One region of the Streptomyces luteogriseus genome, then DNA from elsewhere that is predicted to be linked to it. Evidence: riboswitches for the same ligand, from Rfam matches in the RefSeq annotation. Region 1 holds a riboswitch; the other holds the start of a gene.
The links. A riboswitch is a leader RNA that binds a small molecule or an ion and turns the genes downstream of it on or off. The one in region 1 is predicted to bind glycine.
Positions count from the first base shown of each region.

Region 1 (15,706 bases):
CGCCCGTACCGGTCCGCGAGCGGGCCCGAGGCCAGAGTGAACGCGGCGAAGAACAGCACACCGAAGATCATCATGAGGACGAACGTGGTGTAGTCGTAGCCGAGTCCGGGCACGGCGGCGTCCTTCGCGGCGCGTCCGTAGCTCAGCGAGAACGTGGTCATCAGGTAGAAGAGCACGTAGGTCGCCAGCATGATGAAGGTGCCCAGGACCAACTGCCTGCCGTGGCTGCGCACCACCGTGACGAGCGGCAGCCGCCGCACCCCGCCGGTCTCGCGGGTCCTGGCGAAGACCGCCGACTCGACGAGCCGGGAGCGCACCCACAGGCCGATCGCGACCATCACCGCGGAGAACAGGAACGGGACCCGCCAGCCCCAGCTGACGAAGGCGTCCGAGGGCTGCGAGGGGTCGGCGCCCGCCGCGGACGGCAGCAGCGCGCCCATGACCAGGAACAGGCCGTTGCCGATGATGAAGCCGAGCGGGGCGCCCAGTTGCGGGAAGGTGCCGTACAGGGCGCGCTTGCCGCTCGGGGCGTTCTCGGTCGCGACCAGGGCGGCGCCGCTCCACTCGCCGCCGAGCGCGAAGCCCTGCGCGAGCCGCATCAGCACGAGCAGCGCGGTGGCCAGCCAGCCGGCTTGCGCGTAGGTGGGCAGCACGCCGATGAGGAACGTGGCGATGCCCATGGTCAGCAGCGAGACGACGAGCGTCTTCTTGCGGCCGAGCCGGTCACCGAGGTGCCCGAAGACGACGGCGCCGACCGGACGGGCCACCATCGCGGCGCCGAAGACCGCGAAGGACGACAGCAACGCGGTGGTCGGGTCGCTGCTCGGGAAGAACAGCTGGGGGAAGACGAGCACCGCGGCGGTCGCGTAGATGTAGAAGTCGTAGAACTCGATCGTCGTGCCCATGAGGCTGGCGACGAGCACGCGGGACCGCGGGTTGACGGGCGGGGAGGCTGGACCGGTGGCGGGAGCGGGCATCGTTCGGTCTTTCACGTGTGAAACATGGGCACTGCAACGATGTCAGCGATCTTGATTTCCGGTATCGCCATCTCGCATGGCAAGACAGGTCCCGCCCCTGGGCTCAGCACTCGATGATGTTCACCGCAAGCCCGCCCCGGGCCGTCTCCTTGTACTTCACGGACATGTCCGCGCCGGTGTCCTTCATGGTCTTGATGACCTTGTCCAGGGACACCTTGTGCGAGCCGTCTCCGCGCATCGCCATGCGGGCGGCCGTGACGGCCTTGACCGCGGCCATGCCGTTGCGCTCGATACAGGGGATCTGGACCAGGCCGCCCACGGGATCGCAGGTGAGGCCGAGGTTGTGCTCCATGCCGATCTCGGCTGCGTTCTCGACCTGCTCGGGCGAGCCGCCGAGGACCTCGGCCAGGGCGCCCGCGGCCATGGAGCAGGCGGAGCCGACCTCGCCCTGGCAGCCGACCTCGGCGCCGGAGATGGAGGCGTTCTCCTTGAAGAGCATGCCGATCGCGCCCGCGGCGAGCAGGAAGCGGACCACGCCGTCCTCGTCGGCGCCGGGCACGAAGTTGACGTAGTAGTGCAGGACCGCCGGGATGATGCCGGCGGCGCCGTTGGTGGGGGCGGTGACGACCCGGCCGCCGGCCGCGTTCTCCTCGTTGACCGCCATCGCGTAGAGGGTGATCCACTCCATGGCGAGGGCCAGCGGGTCGCCCTCGGAGCGCAGCTTGCGCGCGGTGTTCGCGGCCCGGCGGCGCACCTTGAGGCCGCCCGGCAGGATGCCCTCCTGGGACAGTCCGCGCGCCACGCAGTCCCGCATCACCTGCCAGATCTCCAGCAGGCCCGCGCGGATCTCCTCCTCGGTGCGCCAGGCCCGCTCGTTCTCCAGCATCAGCGCGGAGATGGACAGGCCCGTCTCCTCGGCCAGGCGCAGCAGCTCGTCGCCGGTGCGGAAGGGGTACTTCAGCACGGTGTCGTCGAGCTTGATGCGGTCGGCCCCGACCGCGTCCTCGTCGACGACGAAGCCGCCTCCGACCGAGTAGTACGTCTTCGTCAGCAGCTCCGCGCCCGAGGCGTCGTACGCCCACAGGGTCATGCCGTTGGCGTGGTACGGGAGGGCCTTGCGGCGGTGCAGGACCATGTCGTCGTCGAAGGAGAACGCGACCTCGTGCTCGCCGAGCAGGTTGAGCCGGCCGCCGGACTTGATCGCTTCCACCCGCTCGTCCGCGCTCGACACGTCGACCGTGCGCGGCGAGTCGCCCTCCAGGCCGAGCAGCACCGCCTTGGGCGTGCCGTGGCCGTGTCCGGTCGCCCCGAGCGAGCCGTACAGCTCCGAGCGGACCGAGGCGACGGACCCCAGGAGCTCCTCGTTGCGCAGCCGCCGGACGAACAGGCCGGCCGCCCGCATCGGGCCGACGGTGTGGGAACTGGACGGGCCGATGCCGATCGAGAACAGGTCGAAGACCGAGATGGCCACGGGGGAACTCCTGACTACATGGGTGGTGCGGAGGGGGTGGGCGCCGCGACCGCTTGTGGCGGACGCGGCGCCCGAAAGGTTTCTTCGTTACGTGTTCAGACCCGGGTACAGCGGGTGCTTGGCGGCCAGGGCCTTCACCCGGGCCTTGAGGGCGTCCGCGTCGTAGGACGGCTTCAGCGCCTCGGCGATGACGTCCGCGACCTCCGCGAAGTCCTCGGCTGCGAAGCCCCGGGTCGCCAGCGCCGGTGTGCCGATCCGCAGACCGGACGTCACCATCGGCGGACGCGGGTCGTTCGGGATCGCGTTCCGGTTGACCGTGATGCCCACCTCGTGGAGGCGGTCCTCGGCCTGCCGGCCGTCCAGCTCCGAGTGGCGCAGGTCGACCAGGACCAGGTGCACGTCCGTGCCGCCGGACAGGACGTCCACACCCACGGCCCGGACGTCGTCCTTCACCAGACGCTCGGCCAGGATGCGGGCACCCTCCAGCGTACGGCGCTGGCGCTCCTTGAAGTCCTCCGAGGCGGCGACCTTGAAGGAGACCGCCTTGGCCGCGATCACGTGCTCCAGCGGGCCGCCCTGCTGACCGGGGAAGACGGCGGAGTTGATCTTCTTGGCCAGTTCGGCCGTGGAGAGGATCACACCGCCGCGCGGGCCGCCGAGGGTCTTGTGGGTCGTGGTGGTGACCACGTGGGCGTGCGGCACCGGGTTCGGGTGCAGCCCGGCCGCGACGAGCCCGGCGAAGTGGGCCATGTCGACCATCAGGTACGCGCCGACCTCGTCCGCGATCCGGCGGAACGCGGCGAAGTCCAGCTGCCGCGGGTAGGCCGACCAGCCGGCGACGATCAGCTTCGGCCGGGACTCCTTCGCCAGCCGCTCGACCTCGGCCATGTCGACCCGGCCGTCCTCGCCCACGTGGTAGGCGACGACGTCGTAGAGCTTGCCGGAGAAGTTGATCTTCATGCCATGGGTCAGGTGCCCGCCGTGCGCGAGGTTCAGACCCATGATGGTGTCGCCCGGCTTGAGCAGCGCGAACATCGCGGCCGCGTTGGCCTGGGCGCCCGAGTGCGGCTGGACGTTGGCGTGCTCGGCGCCGAACAGCTCCTTGACGCGGTCGATCGCGATCTGCTCGACCACGTCGACGTGCTCGCAGCCGCCGTAGTAGCGGCGGCCCGGGTAGCCCTCGGCGTACTTGTTGGTGAGGACCGAGCCCTGCGCCTCCATGACGGCGACCGGAGCGAAGTTCTCCGAGGCGATCATCTCCAGCGTGGACTGCTGGCGGTGCAGCTCGGCGTCGACCGCGGCGGCGACCGCCGGGTCGAGCTCGTGCAGGGGTGTGTTCAGGACGGACATACGACTCCTCAGCCCGCGGAGAACGCGGTGTACTCGTCGGCGGAGAGCAGGTCGCCCGGCTCGTCCGAGACCCGCACCTTGAACAGCCAGCCGCCCGCGAAGGGGGCCGAGTTCACCAGCGCCGGGTCGTTCACGACGTCCTCGTTGACCTCGGTGATCTCACCGGAGACGGGGGAGTACAGGTCGGACACCGACTTGGTCGACTCCAGCTCGCCGCAGGTCTCGCCGGCGGACACGGTGTCACCCACCTCGGGAAGCTGGACGAACACGACATCGCCGAGCGCGTTGGCCGCGTGCTCCGTGATGCCGACCGTCGAGACGCCGTCCTCGGCGGCCGACAGCCACTCGTGCTCCTTGCTGTAGCGCAGCTCTTTGGGGTTGCTCATGGCCTGGATTCTCCTGTACGCGCGGGAGTGCTGTGGAAGGGGGGACTGCTGGTGAGCTGGGACGACGGGCAGGGGCTCGCCGCCGCGGCCCTTCGGCCAGTGTCTACTTCTGGCGCTTGTAGAACGGCAGCGCCACGACCTCGTACGGCTCGTGACTGCCCCGGATGTCCACGCCCACGCCGCTCGTGCCGGGCGCGGCGTGCGCGGGATCGACGTACGCCATCGCGACCGGCTTGCCGAGCGTGGGGGAGGGGGCGCCGGAGGTGACCTCGCCGATCACCTCGCCGCCGGCGACCACCGCGTACCCGGCGCGCGGGACGCGGCGGCCCTCGGCGACCAGGCCCACGAGCACGCGCGGCGGCTGGGACTCGGCCCGGGCCGCGGCCTCGCGCAGGGCCTCGCGCCCGACGAAGTCGCCCTCTTTCTCGAACTTCACCACGCGGCCGAGCCCGGCGTCGAAGGGCGTCAGGGAGGTGGTCAGCTCGTGCCCGTACAGCGGCATGCCCGCCTCGAGGCGCAGCGTGTCGCGGCAGGACAGACCGCACGGGACCAGCCCGACGCCCTCGCCGGCCTTGGTCAGGGCCTGCCACAGCTCGACCGCGTGCTCGGGCTTCACGAACAGCTCGAAGCCGTCCTCGCCGGTGTAGCCGGTCCGGGCGATCAGGGCCGGGACGCCCGCGACCGTGCCGGGCAGCCCGGCGTAGTACTTCAGGCCGTCGAGGTCGGCGTCGGTCAGGGACTTCAGGATCCCCGGCGACTCGGGTCCCTGGACGGCGAGCAGCGCGTAGGCGTCCCGGTCGTCGCGCACCTCGGCGTCGAAGCCGGCGGCGCGCTCGGTCAGCGCGTCCAGCACCACCTGGGCGTTGGAGGCGTTGGCGACGACCATGTACTCGGTCTCGCCGAGGCGGTAGACGATCAGGTCGTCCAGAATGCCGCCGTCGGCCCGGCAGATCATGGTGTAGCGGGCCCGGCCCGGCTTCACGCCGCCGATGTTGCCCACCAGGGCGAAGTCCAGCAGGGCGGCGGCCTGTGGCCCGGTTACGGTGATCTCGCCCATGTGGGAGAGGTCGAACAGGCCGGCCTTCGTGCGCACGGCGAGGTGCTCGTCGCGCTCGGAGCCGTAGCGCAGGGGCATGTCCCAGCCGGCGAAGTCGGTCATCGTCGCGCCGAGCGAACGATGCAGGGCATCGAGCGCGGTGTGACGGAGTTCTCCTGTACTGCTCACGGTCGGTCGTCTCCCAAGGCAATGACGGGCGAGGTCGTTCCTCCCCATCTGTCATCGGAACCTGAGAGGTTCGCCATGACCCGAGGGGTCCTTGGCTTGCACCTTGGGTGGAGCCGCATCCCCGTCGAGGACAGGGGGCGGCCCGCTTTTCAGATGTGCCTCGCCCGCGCGGTAACGGGGCCTGAGAGATTCAAGGGAGGGACTTGCTCCTTCGGCGCCCCAGCTCTTGCGGTGCTGAGGACTCTCCCGCGCGGATTCAAACGGCCGGTATGCAGTTGGCGCGCACATCATTGCACGCATCCTTCCGGCGCGGCAGGGGGACCTTTCACAGGGAGTGCACGAGTCCCGCGCGCCGGGCACAGCGACCTGTAGCAGCCCTGTTGCAGGACGAGAACGTAAATGAGAGGCCAGCGGCATTACCTTCTCTTTACACTCGGCGGGGATGGGACTCCGTACCTGGCCCCAGGGGAGGACGATCACGGTGAACAGGACCACCGCGTACGCGACGACGGGCATCGCGCTGCCCGAGCAGCCGGCCGCCGCTCCGGTCCGGGCGGTCCGCGCCCCGGCGCCGGCGCCGGCGCCGGTCGTCCGCGACCTGCGCGACCGCCCCGGGGGCGGCCCGCACGCGCTGCTGTTCGGCCCCCGCGACCTCGTCGTGGTCACGGGCCTGCCCGGCAGCGGCAAGTCCACGCTGATGCGGCGCACCGTGCCGGGCCGGCGCGTCGACTCCCAGGACACGCGCGACCGCTGGGAGCGCCGCATGCCGCGCGCCCTGCCGTACGCGCTCTACCGTCCGCTCGTCCGTCTCTCCCACTACGCCGGGCTGCGCCGCGTCCTGCGCACCGGGGAGGGCGTCGTCGTGCACGACTGCGGCACCCAGGCCTGGGTCCGGCGCTGGCTCGCCCGCGAGGCCCGCCGCCGGGACGGCACGCTCCACCTGCTCCTCCTCGACGTCACGCCCGAGCAGGCCCTGGCCGGTCAGCGCGACCGCGGCCGCGGCGTCTCGCGCTACGCGTTCCTGCGCCACCGCGCGGCGAGCAACCGCCTGCTGCGCGCGGTGGAACGGGGCGATCTCCCCGCCGGCTGCGGCTCGGCCGTCCTCGCCGACCGGGACACGGCGAACACCCTCCACAGAATCGGCTTCACGGGCTGAGCCCGCGCCGTCGTACACCGGTCCCGTTCCCGATGCCCCCGGCGCTCCGTCAGCCGTTAGCCTTTTGAGCCACAGCAGTGGTTCCAGGCAGGCGGTAGGCAGATGGACATCCCGGCGGACTTCTCCGCGGACTTCCCGGCGCAGACGCAGACCCACCCGCACGGCGGTTGGCCCGGCAACGAGCTGGAGGAGGTGCTCTCGGCCTCCCTCGGCGCCGGACCGGCGGCCGGCGGGCGGATCGTCGAGGTGCTCGGGCGGAGCTTCGTGTGGATCCCGCTGCCCAGCGGCGGCGGCCCGCACAGCGGCCCCCTCGATCTGCCCGGCATCGAGATCGACGGCCAGGCGTTCGTGCCGGTGTTCAGCTCCGAGGAGCAGTTCCGCCAGGTCGTCGGCTCCCACATGTCGTACACCATCGCGCCCGCCGTGGAGTTCGCCCGCGGCCTGCCTCCGCACGCGGGCATAGCCGTCAACCCGGGTGGTGTGGTGGGTATCCCGCTGCCGCCGCCCGCCGTGGCCGAGCTGTGCCGGGCCGGCCGGACCCCGCTGGACGGCCCCGCGAGCGGCGGCCGGGTCCGCCTCTTCGAGCCCGACTGGCAGGACGACCCGGTGGACTTCCTCGCCGCCGCCTCCGCCGAGTTCGAGGCGACGGGTGTCGTCGTCACGGCCCGCCGCTGTCTCGCCGCCATCGAGACCGCCGACCCGGTGATGTTCGTGGGCGTCGAACTCTCCCAGTGGGAGGGCGACCTGCGCGCCCTGCCCCTGGACGCCCTCACCCGGGCGGTCACCGCCGCCCCGGCCCCCTGGCCGGTCAACCTGGTGCTCCTGGATGTGACGGAGGACCCGGTGGGAGCGTGGATGCGGGAGAGGGTCCGGCCCTTTTTCCAGCGGTAGGGCGGCACCTCAGGGGCGCGGGGAACGGCGCGAGAACCACCCACGACCCGCGGCCGCGATACGACCCCAGGCTCCGATCTCTCGCGCGGGCTTAAGCTAGGGCACCGTCGAGGCGTTGTACGAAGGGGCGGTAAAGGTGAGCGCGAGCGGCACGGCCGCGGCCGGACAGGTCGAGCACATGCTGCGCCAGGTCACGCCCGGGCGTTACGACGCCTACGAGGCACTCCTGCGCGCGCTCGCGACCCCGCACACCGGCCAGATCTGGATGCTCCTGTGGCACGGGCAGGCCGGCTCCCCCGACGCCCAGTACGGGAACATGGACGTCGACGGTCACGGCTACGCCCCCTGCGTGACCTCCGCCCAGGAGCTGTCCGCCAGCGGCTGGAACCGGTCGTACGAGGTGATCGACGGCGTCGACGTCGCCCGGGCCCTCTACCCCGACCACTTCGGACTCTGGCTCAACCCGCACGCCCCCGGCGGCGGCGTCGGCATCCCCTGGCTCGACCTGCGCCGGATCGCCACGGGCCTGGACCGCCAGCCCGCCGGCCCCCTGCGCCTGTCCGAACCCGCCATCGAGGTCCCGCAGTTCTACGCCCTGCTCGCGCAGAACGCCCACCGCACCCCGGCCGTCCGCTCGCTGCGCCGGGTCTGGGTGCAGCCCGCGCTGGGGGCGCCGTACCTCGCCATCGGACTGGATGTGTACGACACCTCGCCGCCGGCCGTGGACTCCGTGCGCGCGATGATGCAGCAGTCCCTCGGCGCCGTACCGGACGGACTCCCCGTGTCGACCGTCGCCATGTCCGACGAGCACGACCCGGTGGCCATGTGGCTGCGCGCGAACGCCCGCCCGTTCTACGACCGCGAGGCCCATGCCACCGCCCCCGTCCAGGCGCCGGTCTCCGGCTACGGATACCCTCCGGCGCAGGGCCGGTACTGACCGGCTCGAAGTCGCCCCCGGAGTCCTTCCCGCGTCACCCGCCGAACGCGACAACCGCTCAGCTCTCCGCGCGTAGATAGGGGCGAAAAGCGGCAGGTTGTCCTAAAATTCCCCTGTCTTGGCGCGTCCGACCCCCGCTACCCGTTGTCCGGATAACGGAACCCCGCAGACAGCATCACGTTTACGCATCCTTTCACCGCCAAGTCTGGCAACAGATCGCCAAAGCGTTGAAGACTCCCCGCAAGACACGGGCCGGGTCGGTCTTGTGTACGAGACAAACAAAACCGCTACAGCGGCAGCCAGGGGCTCGGCGATCGCCGGCCCGAGAGGGGTCAATCGCACCGTGACCGCACCGATCGAGACCACGGGGGCGGAAGCCGGAGCACAGCCCGAGGCAGTGCTCTCCGGGGTCAAGAAGAGCCAGATCGAAGGGCGCTCGCTCACCCAGATCGCCTGGATGCGCTTCAAGCGGGACAAGGTGGCGATGGCGGGCGGCGTCGTCGTCATCCTGCTCACGCTGCTGGCGGTGTTCTCCAAGCCGATCCAGTGGATCTTCAACCTCGATCCCAACAAGTTCAACCAGGACCTCATCGACCCGGCGCTGCTCGCTCCCAAGGGCGGCTGGGGAGGAATGAGTTGGGACCACCCGCTCGGCGTGGACCCCCAGTACGGCCGGGACATGCTCGCCCGCATCATCGACGGCTCCTGGGTCTCCCTCCTGGTCGCGGGCGGCGCCACGCTGCTGTCCGTGTGCATCGGCACCGTGCTCGGTGTCGTCGCCGGGTACTACGGCGGCTGGATCGACAGTGTGATCAGCAGGCTCATGGACACGTTCCTGGCCTTCCCTCTGCTGCTGTTCGCGATCTCGATCTCCGCCTCCGTGCAGGACGGGTTCTTCGGCCTCGAAGGCCTGAACCTGCGCATCAGTGTGCTGATCTTCGTGATCGGCTTCTTCAGCTGGCCGTACATCGGCCGCATCGTGCGCGCCCAGACGATGACCCTGCGCAAGCGGGAGTTCATCGAGGCCGCCACAAGCCTCGGGGCACGCGGCCCGTACGTCCTGTTCCGGGAACTGCTCCCGAACCTCGTCGCACCGATCCTCGTCTACTCGACGCTGATCATCCCGACGAACATCCTGTTCGAGGCCGCGCTGAGCTTCCTCGGCGTCGGTATCGCTCCGCCGCAGGCCTCCTGGGGCGGCATGCTCAGCAACGCTGTGGATCTCTACACGGCTGATCCGCAGTACATGTTCGTGCCCGGACTGGCGATCTTCATCACCGTCCTGGCCTTCAACCTGCTGGGTGACGGGCTGCGTGACGCCCTCGACCCTCGCAGCAAGTGATCCATCGAATGAGGGAGCTTCCTCAGGTGAAGACGAGAAGGGTGACCGCCGGCGTTGCGTCGGTCCTGGCACTGTCGCTGGGTGCTGCCGCGTGCGGCGGCGGAGGTGACGACAACGACGGGGGAGGCAACGGCAAGAAGGACGCCGCGCTGAACTCGATCGTCAACGCGTCGGACAAGAAGGGAGGCACGGCCACGTACGAGCACTCGGACGTGCCGGACTCCCTCGACCCGGGCAACACGTACTACGGCTGGGTCCAGAACTTCTCCCGCCTCTACGGCAGGACGCTCACCACGTTCAAGCCGGCGGCGGGCAAGGCAGGCCTGGAGGTCGTGCCGGACCTCGCCGAAGGACTCGGCAAGTCCAGCCCGGACGCCAAGACCTGGACGTACAAGCTGCGTGCGGGTGTGAAGTTCCAGGACGGCACCCCGGTGACGTCCAAGGACGTCAAGTACGCCATCGAGCGCTCCAACTTCGCGCCCGAGGCACTGTCCAACGGCCCGACGTACTTCAAGGCGTACCTGGAGGGCGGCGACAAGTACAAGGGCCCGTACAAGGACAAGGCCGCCGAGGGCCTGAAGTCCATCGAGACGCCGGACGACCGGACGATCGTCTTCAAGCTGAAGCAGCCGTTCGCCGACTTCGACTACCTCGCGACGTTCTCGCAGACGGCCCCCGTGCCGCAGGCGAAGGACACCGGTGCGAAGTACGTCCAGGCCATCCAGTCCACCGGCCCGTACCAGTTCCAGTCCTACGAGGAGGGCCGCGGCGCCACCCTCGTGCGCAACAAGCAGTGGGACGCCAAGACGGACCCGATCCGCAAGGCCCTGCCGGACAAGATCACGATCAAGTTCAAGGTCAACCCGGTCACGGTCGACAACAACCTGCTCTCCGACAAGATCACGGCTGACGCGGCCGGCACGGGTGTGCAGCCGCAGACCCAGCCGAAGGTGCTGCGCGGCAAGTACGCCAACCAGACGGACAGCTCCTACGCGGGCGCCACGCAGTACATCGCGCTCAACGTGAACGTGAAGCCGTTCGACAACGCCGACTGCCGCAAGGCCGTTCAGTGGGGCCTCGACAAGCAGTCGGTGCTCGACGCCATGGGCGGTTCGCCGAAGGGCGACGTGGCGACCACGCTGCTGCCGCCGTCGGTGAACGGCTACACCAAGTTCGACACCTACGCGACCGACGGTCACAAGGGTGACGTGGCCAAGGCCAAGGCGGCCCTGAAGGCGTGCGGCAAGCCGAACGGCTTCAACACGATCCTGACGGCCCGCTCCGACCGCCCCGCCGAGATCGCCGCGGCGACCGCCATCCAGGCGTCGCTGAAGAAGATCGGCATCAACATCGAGATCAAGCAGTTCCCCTCCGGCAAGTACTTCTCGAACTTCGCCGGTGTCCCGAGCTACGTCCACGACAACAAGCTCGGCATGCTCTCGATGGCCTGGGGTGCCGACTGGCCGACCGGCTACGGCTTCCTCGACCAGATCGTCAACGGCGCCGCCATCAAGCCCTCGGGCGGCAACAACCTGATGGAGCTGGACGACCCGAAGATCAACAAGGCCCTGACGGACGCGATCGCCAACACCGACGACGCGGCCCGCACCAAGGCCTGGGGTGACATCGACAAGATGGTCCTCGACAACGCCTCGGTCGTCCCGCTGGTCTACCGCAAGAACCTGCTGCTCCGGCCGACGTCCGCGACGAACGTCACGGTCACGCAGGCCTACCTCGGCATGTACGACTACCTGCTGATGAGCTCCTCGAAGTAATTCAGCAGGCCGGATCCTTTCGAAAGGCAGGTGAAGGCACCGGGTGGCCGCGGCGGACGACCCCGCCGCGGCCACCCGGGGCCGTACAGCTGTGGCTGCGTACATCCTCCGACGCGTCATGGGCGCAGTGCTGTTGCTGCTGGTGGTCAGCGCAGTCACCTTCGCCATCTTCTTCCTGGTCCCCCGCATCGGCGGGCAGACGGCCGACCAGTTGGCCACCCAGTACGTGGGCAAGGACGCGAACCCCGCTTCCGTCGCCGCGATCAAGGAAAACCTTGGGCTGGACCAGCCGGTCTACGTGCAGTACTGGGAATTCATCAAGGGCCTCGTGGTGGGTGCCGACTACAAGTTCGGTCCCGACGCGACGCACTGCAGCGCACCCTGCTTCGGGTACTCCTTCAAGAGCCACATCGAGGTGTGGCCGCAGTTGGAGCAGCGGATCCCCGTCTCCTTCTCGCTGGCCATCGGTGCGGCGGTGATCTGGCTGGTCACCGGCGTGACGACCGGCGTCATCTCGGCACTGCGCAAGGGCAAGCCGATCGACCGCTTCTCCATGTTCATCGCGCTCGCCGGCGTCTCGCTGCCGATCTTCTTCACCGGCCAGATCCTGCTCGCGCTCTTCGTCTACGAGATCCCGGTCTGGGAGAGCATCGACTACGTCCCGTTCACGGACAACCCGGCCGAATGGGCCTGGCACCTGATGCTGCCCTGGATCAGCCTCGCGTTCCTCTTCTCCGCGCTCTACGCCCGGCTCACCCGGGCGGGCATGCTGGAGACGATGAGCGAGGACTACATCAGAACGGCCAGGGCCAAGGGTCTCAAGGAGACCACGGTCGTGGCCAAGCACGGCCTGCGCTCCGCGCTCACCCCGATCGTCACCATCTTCGGCATGGACTTCGGCACCCTGGTCGGCACCGCGGTGCTCACCGAGACCGTGTTCTCCCTCCAGGGCATCGGCGCCTACTCCGTCCAGGCCATCAAGGACAACGACCTGCCCATCGTGATGGGCGTGACCCTGGTCGCCGCGTTCTTCATCGTCTTCTGCAATCTGATCGTCGACCTGGTGTACGCCGCCATCGACCCCCGGGTGAGGTACTCGTGAGCAAGCTCGACAAAGCCGCGCTCGGCGAACCGGACACCACCGCCGCGTCCGTCCCGGACGACGTGTTCCTGTCCGTCCGTGATCTGCGCATCCACTTCGACACCGACGACGGCCTGGTCAAGTCCGTCGACGGCGTCAGCTTCGACGTGCGCAAGGGCAAGACCCTGGGCATCGTGGGCGAGTCCGGCTCCGGCAAGTCGGTCACCTCGCTCGGCGTGATGGGCCTGCACCGCTCGGCCCGCGCCAGGGTCTCCGGCGAGGTCTGGCTGGACGGCCAGGAGCTGATCGGGGCCGACCCCGACGAGGTACGGCGGCTGCGCGGCCGGAAGATGGCCATGATCTTCCAGGACCCGCTGTCGGCGATGCACCCCTACTACACGGTGGGGCAGCAGATCGTCGAGGCGTACCGCGTCCACCACGACGTCAGCAAGAAGGTCGCCAAGCAGCGGGCGATAGAGATGCTCGACCGGGTCGGCATCCCCGAGCCCGCCAAGCGCGTCGACGGCTACCCGCACGAGTTCTCCGGCGGTATGCGTCAGCGCGCCATGATCGCCATGGCGCTGGTGAACAACCCCGAGCTGCTCATCGCCGACGAGCCGACCACCGCCCTGGACGTCACCGTGCAGGCGCAGATCCTCGATCTGATCCATGATCTGCAGAAGGAGTTCGGCTCCGCGGTCATCATGATCACCCACGACCTGGGTGTGGTCGCCGAGATGGCCGACGACCTGCTGGTCATGTACGGCGGCCGGTGCGTGGAGCGCGGCCCCGCCGAAGGCGTCTTCTCCGAGCCCCGTCACCCCTACACCTGGGGCCTGCTCGGCTCGATGCCGCGCATGGACCGCGAGGAGACGGACCGGCTCATCCCGATCAAGGGCGCGCCGCCCTCCCTCATCAACCTCCCGTCCGGCTGCGCCTTCAACCCGCGCTGCCCGTACGCGGACATCCCGAAGGACAACGTCACCCGCACGGTCCGCCCCGAGCTGACCGAGGTCGGCGGCTCGCACTGGGCCGCCTGCCACATGACGCAGGAGCAGCGGGAGCGTATCTGGACCGAAGAGATTGCGCCGAAGCTGTGAGCGACGACAAAACGGTGAGCACACCGGACACCAGCGGGAGCACCCTCACCAAGGGCACCACCGCCGACGGCGAGGTCCTGCTGAAGGTGAGCGGCCTTCAGAAGCACTTCCCGATCCGCAAGGGCCTGCTCCAGCGGCAGACCGGCGCGGTGCGTGCCGTCGACGGCATCGACTTCGAGGTGCGCAGGGGCGAGACGCTCGGCGTCGTCGGCGAGTCGGGCTGCGGCAAGTCGACCATGGGCCGGCTGATCACCCGGCTGCTGGAACCGACCGGCGGCTCGGTCGAGTTCGAGGGCCAGGACATCACGCACCTGAAGACCGGCGAGCTGCGCCCCATGCGCCGCGACGTGCAGATGATCTTCCAGGACCCGTACTCCTCGCTGAACCCCCGCCACACGATCGGCACGATCGTCGGCGCCCCCTTCCGGCTCCAGGGCGTCGAGCCCGAGGGCGGTGTGAAGAAGGAGGTGCAGCGGCTGCTGTCGGTGGTCGGCCTCAACCCCGAGCACTACAACCGCTACCCGCACGAGTTCTCCGGCGGCCAGCGCCAGCGCATCGGCATCGCCCGCGCGCTCGCGCTCAACCCCAAGCTGGTCGTGGCGGACGAGCCGGTCTCCGCGCTGGACGTGTCGATCCAGGCTCAGGTGGTGAACCTGCTGGACGACCTCCAGGACGAGCTGGGTCTGACGTATGTGATCATCGCGCACGACCTGTCGGTCGTCCGGCACGTGTCGGACCGGATCGCGGTGATGTACCTCGGCAAGATCGTCGAGCTGGCCGAGCGCGACCAGCTGTACAAGTCGCCGATGCACCCGTACTCCAAGGCCCTGCTGTCGGCCGTGCCGGTGCCGGACCCCAAGCGCCGGGGCGCCAAGAGCGAGCGCATCCTGCTCAAGGGCGACGTGCCCTCGCCGATCGCCCCGCCGAGCGGTTGCCGCTTCCACACCCGGTGCTGGAAGGCGACGGAGATCTGCAAGACGACCGAGCCGCCGCTCAAGGAGCTGCGGGCCGGGCAGCAGGTCGCCTGTCACCACCCGGAGAACTTCGCGGACCAGCAGCCGCAGGACACCAAGCTGCTGTCGTCGGCGCACGAGGCCGCCGCCGAGAGCACCGTGGCGAAGACCGCGGGGAACGACACCGCGACCGTCGAGAAGTGAGTCACCCCGAGCCCCCGCCCTCGTACATCAGGGCGGGGGCTCACCCGTGGGTGAAAATGGCCGGGTGCTCCAGCAACTCTTCAGCCCCTCCGTCCAGCACACGCTCGACCTGATCGGCATCTTCGTCTTCGCGATCTCCGGCGCCCTGCTGGCCGTGCGCAAGAACTTCGACGTGTTCGGCATGGCCGTCCTCGCCGAGGTCACCGCGCTGGGCGGAGGGCTGTTCCGGGACCTGGTCATCGGGGCCGTACCGCCCGCCGCCTTCACGGACCTGGGGTACTTCCTCACCCCGCTGCTCGCCACCCTCCTGGTCTTCTTCCTGCATCCCCAGGTGGAGCGCATCCAGGGCGCGGTGAACGTCTTCGACGCGGCCGGCCTCGGCCTGTTCTGCGTGGCCGGCACGATCAAGGCGTACGAGTACGGGCTCGGCCTGACCGCCTCGGCCGGACTCGGGCTGACCACCGCCGTGGGGGGCGGTGTGCTGCGGGACGTCCTCGCCAACGAGGTGCCCTCGCTGCTGCGGTGGGACCGCGACCTGTACGCGGTCCCGGCGATCGTCGGCTCCGCCCTGGCCGCCCTGTGCATCCGCTACGACGCCCTGAACCCGTTCACCAGCGGTCTCGCGGTGATCACCGCCTTCGTACTGCGCCTGCTCGCGATGCGGTACCACTGGCGAGCTCCGCGGGCGTGGCACCGCCGGTCGACCGTGAGCGAGGAGGAGCAGCCCGTCCTGCCGTGACAGGGCGCAGGCCCATCTCCTGGGTCAGCCATCGGAACACCGGGACCACCTGCGGCCGCCACAGCGCCATGTTGTGGCCGCCCGCGCTCTTCGGGATGTACACGACGTGCACGGTCGTC
Region 1 is NZ_JACHMS010000001.1:2,651,437-2,667,142, reverse strand. It holds gene BJ965_RS11605 (MFS transporter) at 1-977, opposite strand, end outside; gene BJ965_RS11600 (L-serine ammonia-lyase) at 1,081-2,448, opposite strand; gene glyA (serine hydroxymethyltransferase) at 2,536-3,798, opposite strand; gene gcvH (glycine cleavage system protein GcvH) at 3,807-4,184, opposite strand; gene gcvT (glycine cleavage system aminomethyltransferase GcvT) at 4,288-5,457, opposite strand; glycine riboswitch at 5,448-5,568, opposite strand; glycine riboswitch at 5,569-5,668, opposite strand; gene BJ965_RS11580 (AAA family ATPase) at 5,891-6,565, shown strand; gene BJ965_RS11575 (enhanced serine sensitivity protein SseB) at 6,668-7,456, shown strand; gene BJ965_RS11570 (enhanced serine sensitivity protein SseB C-terminal domain-containing protein) at 7,593-8,393, shown strand; gene BJ965_RS11565 (ABC transporter permease) at 8,737-9,735, shown strand; gene BJ965_RS11560 (ABC transporter substrate-binding protein) at 9,744-11,510, shown strand; gene BJ965_RS11555 (ABC transporter permease) at 11,602-12,612, shown strand; gene BJ965_RS11550 (ABC transporter ATP-binding protein) at 12,609-13,691, shown strand; gene BJ965_RS11545 (ABC transporter ATP-binding protein) at 13,688-14,848, shown strand; gene BJ965_RS11540 (trimeric intracellular cation channel family protein) at 14,913-15,587, shown strand; gene BJ965_RS11535 (alpha/beta hydrolase) at 15,478-15,706, opposite strand, start outside.

Region 2 (15,706 bases), 4.6 Mb from region 1:
TCACACGTGAGAAACGTGTGCGCCGATTGACTAAGGGTTCCTGGGTCAAGCTGATCTGCCCAGGGTAAGTCGGGACCTAAGGCGAGGCCGACAGGCGTAGTCGATGGATAACCGGTTGATATTCCGGTACCCGCTGTGAAGCGTCAAACATCGAGCATCGTGATGCTAAGGCCGTGAAGCCGCCCTGGAGCCTTCGGGCAAAGGGGAGTGGTGGAGCCGCCGAACCAAGCGGTTAGTAGGTGAGTGATGGGGTGACGCAGGAAGGTAGTCCATCCCGGGCGGTGGTTGTCCCGGGGTAAGGGTGTAGGACGTCAGGTAGGCAAATCCGCCTGACATGTGTCTGAGACCTGATGCCGAGCCGATTGTGGTGAAGTGGATGATCCTATGCTGTCGAGAAAAGCCTCTAGCGAGTTTCATGGCGGCCCGTACCCTAAACCGACTCAGGTGGTCAGGTAGAGAATACCGAGGCGTTCGGGTGAACTATGGTTAAGGAACTCGGCAAAATGCCCCCGTAACTTCGGGAGAAGGGGGGCCACGTCTGGTGATCCGTTTTACACGGTGAGCTGGGGGTGGCCGCAGAGACCAGCGAGAAGCGACTGTTTACTAAAAACACAGGTCCGTGCGAAGCCGTAAGGCGATGTATACGGACTGACGCCTGCCCGGTGCTGGAACGTTAAGGGGACCGGTTAGCTCCATTTCGGTGGGGCGAAGCTGAGAACTTAAGCGCCAGTAAACGGCGGTGGTAACTATAACCATCCTAAGGTAGCGAAATTCCTTGTCGGGTAAGTTCCGACCTGCACGAATGGCGTAACGACTTCTCGACTGTCTCAACCATAGGCCCGGTGAAATTGCACTACGAGTAAAGATGCTCGTTTCGCGCAGCAGGACGGAAAGACCCCGGGACCTTTACTACAGTTTGATATTGGTGTTCGGTTCGGCTTGTGTAGGATAGCTGGGAGACTGTGAACTCTGGACGCCAGTTCAGGGGGAGTCGTCGTTGAAATACCAGTCTGGTCGTGCTGGATGTCTAACCTGGGTCCGTGATCCGGATCAGGGACAGTGTCTGATGGGTAGTTTAACTGGGGCGGTTGCCTCCTAAAGAGTAACGGAGGCGCCCAAAGGTTCCCTCAGCCTGGTTGGCAATCAGGTGTTGAGTGTAAGTGCACAAGGGAGCTTGACTGTGAGACCGACGGGTCGAGCAGGGACGAAAGTCGGGACTAGTGATCCGGCGGTGGCTTGTGGAAGCGCCGTCGCTCAACGGATAAAAGGTACCCCGGGGATAACAGGCTGATCTTCCCCAAGAGTCCATATCGACGGGATGGTTTGGCACCTCGATGTCGGCTCGTCGCATCCTGGGGCTGGAGTCGGTCCCAAGGGTTGGGCTGTTCGCCCATTAAAGCGGTACGCGAGCTGGGTTTAGAACGTCGTGAGACAGTTCGGTCCCTATCCGCTGTGCGCGTAGGAATATTGAGAAGGGCTGTCCCTAGTACGAGAGGACCGGGACGGACGAACCTCTGGTGTGCCAGTTGTTCTGCCAAGGGCATGGCTGGTTGGCTACGTTCGGGAGGGATAACCGCTGAAAGCATCTAAGCGGGAAGCCTGCTTCGAGATGAGTATTCCCACCTCCTTGAGAGGGTAAGGCTCCCAGTAGACGACTGGGTTGATAGGCCGGATATGGAAGCACGGTAACGTGTGGAGTTGACCGGTACTAATAGGCCGAGGGCTTGTCCTCAGTTGCTCGCGTCCACTGTGTTGGTTCTGAAACCACGAACAGCCCCACGTTGCCACAGCGTGGTGCGGCTGACAGTTTCATAGTGTTTCGGTGGTTATAGCGTAGGGGAAACGCCCGGTTACATTCCGAACCCGGAAGCTAAGCCTTACAGCGCCGATGGTACTGCAGGGGGGACCCTGTGGGAGAGTAGGACGCCGCCGAACTCCTTTTAGAGCTCTGGCTCTTGGGCGAACAGCCCAAGAGCCAGAGCTTTTTTGCGTTGAGGTAAGGTCAGGGAGCATCGTTGGCTCGTTTCCCACAGGAGGCCCCCGGGTGGAGGTTCAGGAGACTCGCGTCCAGACGGACCGTGTGCTCACCATCCCGAACATCCTCAGCATGGCCCGGCTCGTCGGCGTGCCCGTCTTCCTGTGGCTGATCCTGCGTCCTGAGTTCGGTGGGCCCAAGAGTGACGGCTGGGCCCTTCTGGTACTCGCCCTGAGCGGAGTCACCGACTATCTCGACGGCAAGCTCGCCCGGCGCTGGAACCAGATCAGCAGCCTCGGCCGGCTCCTCGACCCCGCCGCTGACCGGCTCTACATTCTCTCCACCTTGATCGGCCTCACCTGGCGGGAGATTCTGCCCCTCTGGTTGACGGCTGCACTTCTGGCGCGAGAGCTGGTTCTGCTGGTGATGGTGGGCATCCTCCGCCGGCACGGCTATCCGCCGCCCCAGGTGAACTTCCTGGGCAAGGCAGCCACCTTCAACCTGATGTACGCCTTCCCCCTGCTTCTCCTCAGTGACGGAAGCGGCTGGATCTCGTCACTGGCTGCCATTTTCGGATGGGCGTTCGCAGGATGGGGTACAACGCTGTACTGGTGGGCAGGAGTCCTCTACGTGGTACAAGTCCGCCGCCTGGTCCGTGCGGACACCATGGCCGATTGAACTCTCGGATGGTCCTGCTGCCGTAGCGGAGCGATGGCCCGTGCTGGGTAAGTGAGGGACAATCCTGGCGGGGGAAGTCGGCTAGACCGTCTCTTTGAGGAGGACGCTTCCGACATGAAGGCCGTCGTGATGGCCGGAGGCGAAGGCACGCGCCTTCGCCCCATGACCTCAAGCATGCCCAAGCCGCTCCTGCCGGTGGCCAACCGGCCGATCATGGAGCATGTTCTTCGGCTGCTCAAAAGGCATGGGCTCAACGAAACAGTCGTAACTGTCCAGTTCCTGGCCTCGCTGGTCAAGAACTACTTCGGTGACGGCGAAGAGCTCGGTATGGAGCTCACCTATGCCAACGAGGAGAAGCCACTCGGTACCGCCGGAAGCGTCAAGAACGCCGAGGAAGCGCTGAAGGACGATGCCTTCCTCGTCATCTCCGGCGATGCGCTGACGGATTTCGACCTCACCGAGCTCATCAATTTCCACAAGGAGAAGGGCGCGCTGGTCACGGTCTGTCTGACGCGTGTGCCCAATCCGCTGGAATTCGGTATCACCATCGTCGACGAGGAAGGCAAGGTGGAGCGCTTCCTCGAGAAGCCCACCTGGGGCCAGGTCTTCTCCGACACCGTGAACACCGGCATCTATGTGATGGAGCCCGAGGTCTTCGACTACGTCGAGCCCGATGTGCCCGTCGACTGGTCCGGTGACGTCTTCCCCCAGCTGATGAAGGAAGGCAAGCCCGTCTACGGCTACATCGCCGAGGGCTACTGGGAGGACGTAGGCACGCACGAGAGCTATGTGAAGGCGCAGGCCGACGTCCTTGAAGGCAAGGTCGACGTCGACATCGACGGGTTCGAGATCTCCCCGGGCGTGTGGGTCGCCGAGGGAGCGGAGGTCCACCCCGACGCCGTTCTGCGTGGCCCCATCTATATCGGTGACTACGCCAAGGTCGAGGCCGGCTCCGAAATCCGCGAGCACACCGTCGTGGGCTCCAACGTGGTCGTCAAGAGCGGCGCGTTTCTGCACAAGGCCGTCGTCCACGACAACGTCTACGTGGGGCCCCACAGCAATCTGCGCGGCTGCGTGGTCGGCAAGAACACCGACATCATGCGTGCGGCACGGATCGAGGACGGGGCGGTCATCGGTGACGAGTGCCTGATCGGTGAAGAATCGATCGTCCAGGGCAATGTGCGGGTCTATCCGTTCAAGACCATCGAGGCCGGCGCCTTCGTCAACACCTCGGTGATCTGGGAATCCAGGGGCCAAGCCCATCTGTTCGGTGCTCGCGGTGTGTCCGGCATCCTGAACGTGGAGATCACGCCGGAACTCGCGGTGCGTCTCGCGGGCGCGTACGCGACGACCCTGAAGAAGGGCTCGACCGTCACCACGGCCCGAGACCACTCGCGTGGTGCCCGTGCGCTGAAGCGGGCGGTGATCTCCGCGCTGCAGGCGAGCGCGATCGACGTGCGGGACCTGGAGAACGTGCCGCTGCCCGTGGCCCGGCAGCAGACCGCGCGCGGCAGTGCGGGCGGCATCATGATCCGTACCACGCCCGGTGTGCCGGACTCCGTCGACATCATGTTCTTCGACGGGCAGGGTGCGGACCTCTCGCAGGGCAGCCAGCGGAAGCTGGACCGGGTGTTCGCGCGGCAGGAGTACCGACGTGCATTCCCCGGCGAGATCGGTGACCTGTACTTCCCGGCGAGTGTCTTCGACTCGTACACCGGCTCGCTGCTGCGGAACGTCGACACGACCGGGATCGCGGACTCCGGGCTGAAGGTCGTCGTGGACGCGTCCAACGGAAGCGCCGGCCTCGTGCTGCCGAGCCTGCTCGGCAAGCTCGGTGTCGACTCGCTGACGATCAACCCCGGTCTCGACGAGTCCAGGCCGACGGAGACGGCCGACATGCGGCGGTCGGGGATGGTGCGTCTCGGGGAGATCGTGGCGTCCTCGGGAGCCGCGTTCGGTGTGCGGTTCGACCCCGTCGGTGAGCGACTGTCGCTCGTCGACGAGAAGGGCCGGATCATCGAGGACGACCGGGCGCTGCTCGTGATGCTGGACCTCGTCGCCGCCGAGCGGCGCAGTGGACGGGTCGCGCTGCCGGTGACCACGACCCGGATCGCCGAGCAGGTGGCGGCGTACCACGGGACGCAGGTCGAGTGGACGACCACCTCCCCCGACGACCTCACGCGTGTCGGCGGTGAGGAAGGGACGATCTTCGGCGGTGACGGCAAGGGCGGTTTCATCGTCCCCGAGTTCAGCAGCGTGTACGACGCCACGGCGGCGTTCGTGCGGCTCATCGGGCTGGTGGGGCGGACGCAGCTCACGCTCAGCCAGATCGACGCGCGGATCCCGCGGGCACACGTCCTGAAGCGGGATCTGGCGACCCCGTGGGCCGTCAAGGGCCTCGTGATGCGGCGGGTCGTCGAAGCGGCCGGAGATCGCTTCGTGGACACCACGGACGGGGTGCGGGTGGTGGAGACCGACGGCCGCTGGGTGATGGTGCTGCCCGACCCGGCCGAGGCCGTCACCCATCTGTGGGCCGAAGGGCCGGACGACGCCTCCGCGCAGGCCCTGCTGGACGAATGGTCGGCCGTCGTGGACAGCGCCGGCCGGTAGAACGGGCTGCACGCGTGCGTGCCGGACAAGTGTCCTCAACGGGGCCTGTCCGGCACGCCGGTGGGGCCGTTCGGAGGTAGGGCTCGCGACGTGCGACGATGTGCGGCATGCCGCAGCAACCCCCCATTCGGAGCACACCCACGCGGCCCCGGCGCCCGGATGCGTCCATGTCGTTGCTCACCAACGTCATGGACCACAGCCTCGACGACGGATATGCCGAGGCCGCCGAGCGCAAGAAGGCCGCCGGTGACAGCGGCATGCCGAAGACGCTCAGGGCGAAGCTGGGGCTCGCCGCCGGACTGGTGCTCGCGGCCCTCGTCGTGACCGTCGGAGCGGCGCAGGCGCGGGTCGCCGCCCCGGTCGTCGCCAAGGAGCGGGAAGAGCTGGTCGACCGCATCGACCGGGAGACCGAGGCGGCGGACAAGCTGGAGGACTCCGTCGACGAGCTGCGCGCGGACGTGAGCGCCCGGCAGCGGGAGGCGCTGAAGCACAGCGGTGGCAGCACGGACTCCGATCTTGTCGGCATCCTGTCGGGCGCCGCCGCCGTGCACGGCCCCGGTGTGAAGCTCGTGGTGAACGACGCCAAGGAAGCCGCCTCGGGGGGCGACGGCGACCCGCGGGAGACCTCCGGTTTCTCCGACACCGGCCGGGTGCGTGACCGGGACATGCAGCGGGTGGTCAACGGGCTGTGGGAGTCGGGCGCCGAGGCCGTCTCGATCAACGGGCAGCGGCTGACGGCGCTGTCCGCGATCAGGGCCGCGGGGGACGCCATACTGGTCGACAACAAGCCGCTGGTGCCGCCGTACACGGTGTTGGCGGTGGGGGACGGGCAGCGGCTGAGCACGCGGTTCCAGAACAGCGCGGACGGGTTGTATCTGAACGCGCTGCAGGAGAGCTACGGCATCAGGACAGGCATCTCCGTGGAGGACGACCTCCGGCTGCCTGCCGCGCCGAGCGTGACCGTACGTACAGCACAGCCGAGCATTGAGAAGAGCGAGAAGGGCACATCGTGATCGCCGTACTGGGCCTCGTCGTGGGAGTCGTGGCCGGCCTGTTGGTCCGGCCTGAGGTTCCGGCGGTGGTCGAGCCTTATCTGCCGATCGCTGTCGTGGCGGCGCTCGACGCCGTGTTCGGCGGCCTGCGGGCCATGCTCGACGGCATCTTCGACGACAAGGTCTTCGTGGTGTCGTTCCTGTCGAACGTGGTCGTGGCCGCGTTGATCGTGTTCCTGGGCGACAAGCTGGGCGTGGGCGCCCAGCTGTCCACCGGTGTGGTGGTCGTCCTCGGTATCCGGATCTTCTCCAACGCCGCGGCGATCCGCCGGCACGTCTTCCGGGCGTGAGGCCGATGAGCGATCACGACGACAAGACCGCCGAGAAGCGGGGCGACGCGCGCGACGACAGCGCCGAGTCCGGGAACGGGCTGCGCAAGGAGCTGCCCCGGGAGGTGCCCGCGGCGGCTCCCGCCGCAGAGGACAGCCCCAAGGAGCCGCAGGCCCCGCAGCCGGAACCGCAGCCGGAACCCGAGCCGCGGCTGACCGGTCGGCAGCGGCTGGTGCAGGGGGTGTGGCCGCCGCGTGTCACACGGGCCCAACTCATCGTCGCGGTGCTGCTGTTCGGCCTCGGGTTCGGGCTGGCGGTGCAGGTGGCCTCGAACAGCGACAGCGACAGCGCGCTGCGTGGCGCGCGACAGGAAGATCTTGTCCGCATCCTCGATGAACTGGATGACCGTACTCAACGTCTTGAGGACGAGAAGCAAGGTCTCGAGAAGCAGCGCGACGAGCTGGAGAACAGCTCTGACCAGGCCGAGGAGGCCCGGAAACAGACGATCGAGAAGGAGAGGCAACTCGGCATCCTCGCGGGCACCGTGGCCGCGCAGGGGCCCGGCATCACCATGACGATCCAGGACACGAAGGGGACGGTCGAGGCGGACATGCTGCTCGACGCGATCCAGGAACTGCGCGCGGCGGGTGCCGAGGCGATCCAGGTCAACGGCGTACGGGTCGTCGCGGGCACGTATCTCACGGACTCGGGCAAGGGCGTGGGCGTCGACGGGAACAAGATCAACGCGCCCTATCGTTTCAAGGTCATCGGCAAGTCGCAGGACCTCGAGCCGGCGCTCAACATCCCCGGAGGCGTGGTGCAGACTCTCGAGAAGGAACAGGCCACCGTCACGATCGAGCGGTCCACCGACATCGTCGTGGACGCCTTGCGAGCAGCGAAGCGGCCTGACTACGCTCGGTCGTCCTCGCAGTGAGCCGGGGGTGCATGGGCGGCGTCCGGCGAGGGCATGAGGTTGCGGGGGGTCGGCGCACCGAATGGGCGGTGCGTGGTGGAAACTGTCTGGTGCAGACGGACGTTGTCAGGATGTCCGGGTCGGCCAGAGTGTTCAGTCAGGGTTCGTCCTGCCCCACGGGCGGGTCTGTTTCGGTCAAGGGGAATCGCCCGTGAAGTTGTTTGCGAAGTTGTTCGGCAAGAGCGCGCGAGAAGGCAGCGACAATGCGACCGCTCGCCATCGCGCCCAGCCTGACGCGGAGGGCCAGCGGCCGCTGTTCCGGGACCAGGTCGGTGGCCCTGGCGGCGACGTTTCCGGAGGTCAGGGCGCGCCGTCGGTTGACCCTGCGCAGCCCGGCGGCATAGGTTTCGGGCAACCGTCGACCTCAAGTGCGGGTGGAGGGTTTTCCGACCCGTATGCGTCCAACGCCCCCGGTGGGCAGCCGCGGCAGGAGGATCCCATGTCGGCCCTGGTGTGTACGAGGTGCGGTAACCGCAACGCGGAGAACAGCCGCTTCTGCTCCAACTGCGGCGCGCCGCTGCGGGCGGGGGCGACGCCGGAGCGTCCGTCCGAGACGACTTCCACGATCTCCATCTCCGGTCTCGAGGCCTACGACAGCGAGACCACCGGTCAGACGCCGATGCCGACGCTGTCGCCCGAGGCCCAGGCCGCCGTCGACGCGCTGCCGCTGGGCTCGGCGCTGCTGGTCGTGCGCCGCGGGCCGAACTCGGGCAGCCGCTTCCTGCTGGACGGCGACCTGACCACGGCCGGCCGGCATCCGCAGAGCGACATCTTCCTGGACGACGTGACGGTGTCCCGGCGTCACGTGGAGTTCCGCCGCGGTCAGGACGGTTCGTTCACCGTCGCCGACGTGGGCAGCCTGAACGGCACGTACGTGAACCGGGAGCGGATCGACCAGGTCGCCCTGAACAACGGCGACGAGGTGCAGATCGGCAAGTACCGGCTGGTCTTCTACGCCAGCCAGCGGGGCTACTGACCGGGCTCGGTCCGGACAGACCCAGCGAAGGTCCATCCGTCAGGGAAGGTCCATGCTGCATACACCGAGCGGCGGTGCCGGGCGCGGCACCGCCGCCACGGACAGTGGGCTGATGAGCATCGGCTCGGTGCTGAACGCGCTGCGCGACGAGTTTCCCGAAGTGACCATCTCCAAGATCCGCTTCCTGGAGTCGGAAGGGCTCATCGAGCCGCAGCGGACCCCGTCGGGGTACCGCAAATTCAGCGCCCATGACGTCGAGCGCCTCGGTCACGTCCTGAGGATGCAGCGGGACCACTATCTGCCCCTGAAGGTGATCCGGGAGCATCTGGAGGCCATGGAGCGCGGTGAGGCCGTGCAGCTGCCGGTCGTGGGGCGTCAGCGCGACGGTGCGTCCGTCTCCGAGCCGCCCGAGGAGCCCACAGCGGCCAGGATCGGCCGGCAGGAGCTGCTCGCCGCCGTCGGCGTCGGCGAGCGGGAGCTCGAGGAGTGGGAGTCCTACGGGCTCCTCACCCCACTGGAGGACGGGGCGTACGACGCCGGGGCGGTCACCGTCGCCCTGCTCGTCGTCGAACTCGGGCAATTCGGGATCGAGCCGCGGCACCTGCGGGTGATGAAGGCCGCCGCCGACCGTGAGGCCGGGCTCGTGGACCAGGTGGTGGCACCGCTCAGGCGGCACCGCAACCCGCAGACCAGGGCTCATGCCGAGGCCCGCACCAAGGAGCTGGCGGGGCTCACGGTGAAGCTGCACGCCGCGCTGGTGCGGACGGCGCTCGGGGTGCGGCTGCCCTGAGGCGGCCGGGCGACAGGGGGCCGGATCAGGCGCCCGATCCCGGCCCGACTACCCAAACGTCCCGAGCACGGCCTAGGGTTGCTGTGTGAACGAGCTCGATGTCGTAGGTGTCCGGGTCGAAATGCCCTCCAACCAACCGATCGTGCTGCTGCGTGAAGTGGGAGGCGACCGTTACCTCCCCATCTGGATCGGACCGGGGGAGGCGACGGCGATCGCCTTCGCCCAACAGGGGATGGCTCCCGCGCGGCCGCTGACACACGACCTGTTCAAGGACGTGTTGGAAGCCGTCGGCCAGGAGCTCACGGAAGTGCGCATCACGGACCTGCGTGAGGGCGTCTTCTATGCGGAGCTGGTCTTCGCGAGCGGCGTCGAGGTGAGCGCCCGCCCGTCCGACGCCATAGCGCTGGCGCTGCGCACCGGGACGCCGATCTACGGCAGTGACACGGTGCTCGACGACGCCGGTATCGCGATTCCGGACGAGCAGGAGGACGAGGTGGAGAAGTTCCGCGAGTTCCTCGACCAGATCTCCCCGGAGGATTTCGGCACCAGCAGCCAGTGAGCTCCCCGGGGAGCGGGCAGCGTTGTGAGAGTCGTGTGGGCGGCCCGGCGGACGATGTGGTCCGTGACCGGGCCGCCGCCGTTTGTGTGACGGGTGAAATGCCCGCATGTGCCGGTGGCGCGTGAGAGCGTCATACGGCTCGTGCCGGGCGCATTCGGCTAGCCTTTCCCCGCGGTGGGGCACGGGAAACCACTCTCAGGGTGATTATCACTCGGCGTGGCGAGTGTGGCGATCGTTGACGCACCCCTGGTGACTGCCTACCGTCGAGAAGGCAGGTCAAGGACGGAGGTCGGCGTGAGAAGCAGCGGCGACGGTACGGCCGGGGGTGGCCCCGAGCGCAGTCTCAGGGCGAGCGGTCCGTACGCTCCCCCCGGCTCACGATCCCTCCCGGGCGGGGGATGCCCCCAGCCCGGTGGTGCGGCCGATCACGCTCCGCAGCGACCGACAGCGGTGCCGAGCAGCGGAGGGACGACGTCCATGGCGTCCGAGCAGATCGGCTATCGCGGCCCCACGGCCTGTGCGGCCGCCGGCATCACCTACCGGCAGTTGGACTACTGGGCCCGCACGGGGCTCGTCGAGCCGAGCGTGCGCCCCGCCTACGGGTCCGGGACGCAGCGGCTGTACAGCTTCCGGGACGTGGTCGTCCTGAAGATCGTCAAGCGGTTCCTCGACACCGGGGTGTCGTTGCAGAACATCCGCACGGCCGTCCAGCACCTCAGGGAACGCGGTTTCAGTGATCTGGAGCGCATGACGCTGATGAGCGACGGCGCGACGGTCTACGAGTGCACCTCGCCCGACGAGGTCCATGCCCTGCTCCAGGGCGGCCAGGGTGTGTTCGGGATCGCTGTCGGCGTGGTGTGGCGGGACGTCGAGAGCGCGCTGTCCCAGCTGCACGGCGAGCGGATCGACACCGGCGAGACCCTCGTGGGACCCAACCCGGCGGACGAGCTGGCGCGTCGGCGGAACCGGGCCGTCTGAGCCGTCCAGCAACGCGAGATGTACGCGGTCGCAGGAGGCGGGACGTTTCCGCGCCGGGCCGTACACGGTTTTCCGTGGGGTGTCCGGGGCTGACGCGCGGGGCGTTGTCAGTGGCGTAGGGCAGCATCGGAGATGTGAGAACCGCGCCTACGATCCTGCATCTCGACATGGATGCCTTCTTCGCTTCGGTGGAGCAGGCGTCCAAGCCGAGCCTGCGCGGGAAGGCCGTGGTCGTGGGCGGGCTCGGACCGCGCGGGGTGGTGGCGACCGCGTCGTACGAGGCACGGGTCTTCGGGGTGCACTCGGCGATGCCCATGGGGCAGGCCCGGCGGCTCGCTCCCAACGCCGCGTATCTCGTGCCGCGCTTCCATCTCTACAAGTCGATCAGCGAGCGGGTGATGGAGCTGTTGCGTGCGCTGTCGCCGCTGGTCGAGCCGTTGAGTCTGGACGAGGCCTTCGTGGACCTGGAGGCCGGGGGCGTGGCCTGGGACGAGCCGTCGGCGCGGCTGGCGGGGATCAAGCTGCGCGCGGACATACGGGCCGTCACGGGGCTCACGGGGTCGGTGGGCCTCGCCGCCTCCAAGATGCTCGCGAAGATCGCCTCGGAGGCGGCCAAGCCCGACGGGCTGGTGGTGATCGAGCCCGGCACCGAGCGGGCGATGCTCGGGCCGATGTCGGTGCGGACGCTTCCGGGGGTGGGGCCGGCGACGGGCGACCATCTGCGGCGGGCCGGGATCACCACGGTCGAGGAGATCGTCGAGGCGGGCGAGGACGAGCTGGTCCGGCTGCTGGGGAAGGCGCATGGGCACGGTCTGTACGCCATGGCCCTGGCGCGCGATGACCGGCCCGTGGTGGCGGAGCGGGAAACGAAGTCGGTGTCGGTCGAGGACACCTACGACGTGGACATCCATGACCGGACGCGGGTCGGGCTGGAGGTGCAGCGGCTCGCCGAGCGGTGTGTGCGCAGGCTGCGCGGGGCCGGGCTGTCGGGGCGGACGATCGTGCTGAAGGTGCGGCGGTACGACTTCTCGACGCTCACCCGGTCCGAGACGCTGCGCGGGCCCACGGACGATCCCGCGGTGATCCGCGAGGCGGCGGCCAGACTGCTGGACTCGGTCGACACGACCGGCGGGGTGCGGCTCCTCGGGGTGGGGGTCAGCGGGCTCGCCGACTACACGCAGGAGGACCTGTTCGCGCAGGCGGCGGGGGAGCGGGCGGTCGCGGAGGGCCCGGTCGAGGAGCACGCCGCCGCCGTGGCAGCCGAGGAGCAGCCGTCGCTCGCCGAGCGGCGGTGGCCCGCCGGGCACGACGTGCGGCACACCGAGTTCGGGCACGGATGGGTGCAGGGCAGCGGCCTCGGGCGGGTCACCGTACGGTTCGAGACGCCTGACTCGGAGCCCGGGCGAGTGCGGACGTTCCGGGTCGACGATCCGGACCTGGAGGCGGCGGATCCGCTGCCGCTGGTCTTACGAGGGCCGGACGGGGGAGGCCGCGTGCCCGGACCGGGGCCTCAGGCCGGCTCGTCGGTGCCCGCCAGCTTGCCGAAGTCGTGATCCGGCAGCGGGGGCGGGGCGGCGACGTCGAGGCCGTAGTGATGGTAGAGCTGCAGTTCCTGCTCGGGGGAGAGGTGGCGGCCGACGCCGAAATCGGGAGCGTCCTTGATCAGGGCGCGTTCGAAGGGGACGTGGAGGGCCCCCTCGATCAGTTCGCTGGGCTCCAGGGGGACGAAGGCGTCCCTGCTGAACAGGCCGGTGCGTATGGCCGCCCACTCCGGTTCGCCCGTGGCGTCGTCGAGGTAGACCTCGTCGATCGTGCCGATCCTGGTCCCGTTGCGGTCGAACGCCTTGCGGCCGATCAGGTTGCGCGGATCGATATCGGTTCGCACGGGCCCTCCACATGGTCGCACCTCATCCGTAAACACTACAAAACGGTACAAGCGGGGATGCGGCCACTCGAAGGTTCGTGCGTTGACCTCGCTGGTACGCTGGCAGCGGCTGTTGACCCCGCGCGGGAGAGTCCTCCAGACATCATCGGAGGCGCCGAAGGAGCAAATCCTCCCCGGAATCTCTCAGGCTCACGTACCGCGCGGACGAGGTCACTCTGGAAAGCAGGGCGGGTGTCGACGGCTTCCGCTCTCACCGACGGTGAAAGCCGGAGGCCTTCGGGCGATCCGGTGAAGCTCTCAGGTTGAGATGACAGAGGGGGAGGCCGTCCGGGTACCCGTGCCGTGGTGCCCCTCGCAGGTCGTGTCGACCAGGAGGCCTCCGTAATGACCGCCCACCGCATTCCGCTCTCCGAGCTCGAAGAGGCAGTCCCCTTCGAGCAGCGCCACATCGGCCCCGACCACGAGGCCTGCGCCAAGATGCTCGCCCACGTCGGCTACGGCTCACTCGACGAGCTCACGGCCGCCGCGGTCCCGGCCGTGATCAAGAGCGCCGAGGCCCTGGACCTCCCCGGCGCCCGCAGCGAGGCCGAGGTGATCGCCGAGCTGCGCTCCCTCGCCGACCGCAACCAGGTCCTCGGCTCCATGATCGGCCTCGGCTACTACGGCACGTTCACGCCGCCGGTCATCATGCGCAACGTCATGGAGAACCCGTCCTGGTACACGGCCTACACGCCGTACCAGCCGGAGATCTCGCAGGGCCGCCTCGAGGCGCTGCTCAACTTCCAGACGATGGTCGCCGACCTGACCGGGCTGCCGACGTCCGGCGCCTCCCTGCTCGACGAGGGCACCGCGGCCGCCGAGGCCATGGCACTGTCGCGGCGGCTTGGCAAGAACAAGAAGGGCCTGTTCCTGGTCGACGCGGACACGCTGCCGCAGACCATCGCGGTGATCCAGACCCGCGCCGAGCCGACCGGCGTCGAGGTCGTCGTCGCCGACCTCAGTGAGGGCATTCCCGCCGAGATCGCCGAGCGTGAGATCAACGGCGTACTGCTCCAGTACCCGGGCGCCTCAGGTGCCGTGCGGGACATCAAGCCGGTCATCGACCGGGCGCACGAGCTCGGCGCGCTCGTCACCGTCGCCGCCGATCTGCTGGCGCTGACGCTGCTGAAGTCGCCCGGCGAGCTCGGCGCGGACATCGCCGTCGGCACGACGCAGCGCTTCGGCGTCCCCATGGGCTTCGGCGGACCGCACGCCGGCTACATGGCGGTCCAGGACAAGATGGCGCGCAGCCTGCCCGGGCGGCTCGTCGGCGTGTCCGTGGACGCCGACGGGAACAAGGCCTACCGGCTGGCGCTGCAGACGCGTGAGCAGCACATCCGCCGGGAGAAGGCGACCAGCAACATCTGCACCGCGCAGGTGCTGCTCGCCGTCATGGCCGGCATGTACGCCGTCTACCACGGCCCGGAGGGCCTGAAGGGCATCGCCCGGCGCACCCACCGGTACGCCACGGTCCTCGCCGCCGGACTCGCGAACGGCGGGGTCGAGGTCGTGCACGGCTCCTACTTCGACACGGTGACCGTGCGCGTCGAGGGCCGGGCCGCCGAGGTCGTGGCCGCCGCGCGGGACCACGGGGTCAATCTGCGTCCCGTCGACGCCGACCACGTCTCGATCGCCTGCGACGAGACCACGACGCGGGCCCAGCTGCGTGCCGTGTGGGCGGCCTTCGGCGTCGAGGGCGTCGTCGAGGCGCTGGACGCGGCCACCGAGGACGGGCTCCCGGCCGCGCTGCTGCGCACCGACGACTACCTGACGCACCCCGTCTTCCACCAGCACCGCTCCGAGACCGCCATGCTGCGCTACCTGCGCAAGCTGGCCGACCGGGACTACGCGCTCGACCGCGGCATGATCCCGCTGGGCTCCTGCACCATGAAGCTCAACGCGACCACCGAGATGGAGCCGGTCACGTGGCCCGAGTTCGGGCAGATGCACCCCTTCGCGCCGGCCGAGCAGGCCGGGGGCTACCTCACCCTCATCCACGAACTGGAGGACCGGCTCGCCGAGGTCACCGGCTACGACAAGGTGTCCCTCCAGCCGAACGCCGGGTCGCAGGGCGAGCTGGCCGGTCTGCTCGCGGTCCGCGGATACCACCGGGCCAACGGGGACGCACAGCGCACCGTGTGCCTGATCCCGTCGTCCGCGCACGGCACCAACGCCGCCAGCGCCGTGATGGCCGGCATGAAGGTCGTCGTCGTGAAGACCGCCGGGGACGGCGAGATCGACGTCGAGGACCTGCGGGCCAAGATCGAGCAGTACCGCGACCAGTTGGCCGTGCTGATGATCACGTACCCGTCCACGCACGGTGTGTTCGAGGAGCACGTCGCCGACATCTGTGCACAGGTGCACGAGGCGGGCGGGCAGGTCTACGTCGACGGGGCCAACCTCAACGCGCTCGTCGGGCTCGCCAAGCCGGGGCACTTCGGCGGCGACGTCTCGCACCTGAACCTGCACAAGACCTTCTGCATCCCGCACGGCGGCGGCGGTCCCGGCGTCGGCCCGGTCGCGGTGCGCGAGCACCTCGCGCCCTACCTGCCGAACCACCCGCTGCAGCCCGCGGCAGGCCCGGAGACGGGCGTCGGCCCCATCTCGGCGGCCCCCTGGGGCTCCGCCGGCATCCTGCCCATCTCGTGGGCGTACGTCCGGCTCATGGGCGGCGAGGGGCTGAAGCGGGCCACACAGGTGGCCGTGCTCAGCGCCAACTACATCGCCAAGCGGCTGGAGCCGCACTACCCGGTGCTCTACACCGGCCCCGGCGGGCTCGTCGCGCACGAGTGCATCATCGACCTGCGGCCCCTGACCAAGGCGACCGGCGTGAGCGTCGACGACGTCGCCAAGCGGCTGATCGACTACGGCTTCCACGCGCCGACCATGTCGTTCCCGGTGGCCGGGACGCTGATGATCGA
Region 2 is NZ_JACHMS010000001.1:7,283,762-7,299,467, forward strand. It holds rRNA gene BJ965_RS32495 (23S ribosomal RNA) at 1-1,732, shown strand, start outside; rRNA gene rrf (5S ribosomal RNA) at 1,819-1,935, shown strand; gene BJ965_RS32505 (CDP-alcohol phosphatidyltransferase family protein) at 2,045-2,653, shown strand; gene BJ965_RS32510 (mannose-1-phosphate guanyltransferase) at 2,768-5,263, shown strand; gene BJ965_RS32515 (DUF881 domain-containing protein) at 5,362-6,276, shown strand; gene BJ965_RS32520 (small basic family protein) at 6,273-6,605, shown strand; gene BJ965_RS32525 (DUF881 domain-containing protein) at 6,611-7,519, shown strand; gene BJ965_RS32530 (FHA domain-containing protein) at 7,581-8,534, shown strand; gene ftsR (transcriptional regulator FtsR) at 8,587-9,324, shown strand; gene BJ965_RS32540 (bifunctional nuclease family protein) at 9,410-9,883, shown strand; gene BJ965_RS32545 (MerR family transcriptional regulator) at 10,178-10,861, shown strand; gene BJ965_RS32550 (DNA polymerase IV) at 10,996-12,414, shown strand; gene BJ965_RS32555 (PRC-barrel domain-containing protein) at 12,372-12,746, opposite strand; glycine riboswitch at 12,860-12,955, shown strand; gene gcvP (aminomethyl-transferring glycine dehydrogenase) at 13,131-15,706, shown strand, end outside.
Region 2: another riboswitch for glycine. It lies ahead of gcvP (aminomethyl-transferring glycine dehydrogenase); the one in region 1 lies ahead of gcvT (glycine cleavage system aminomethyltransferase GcvT).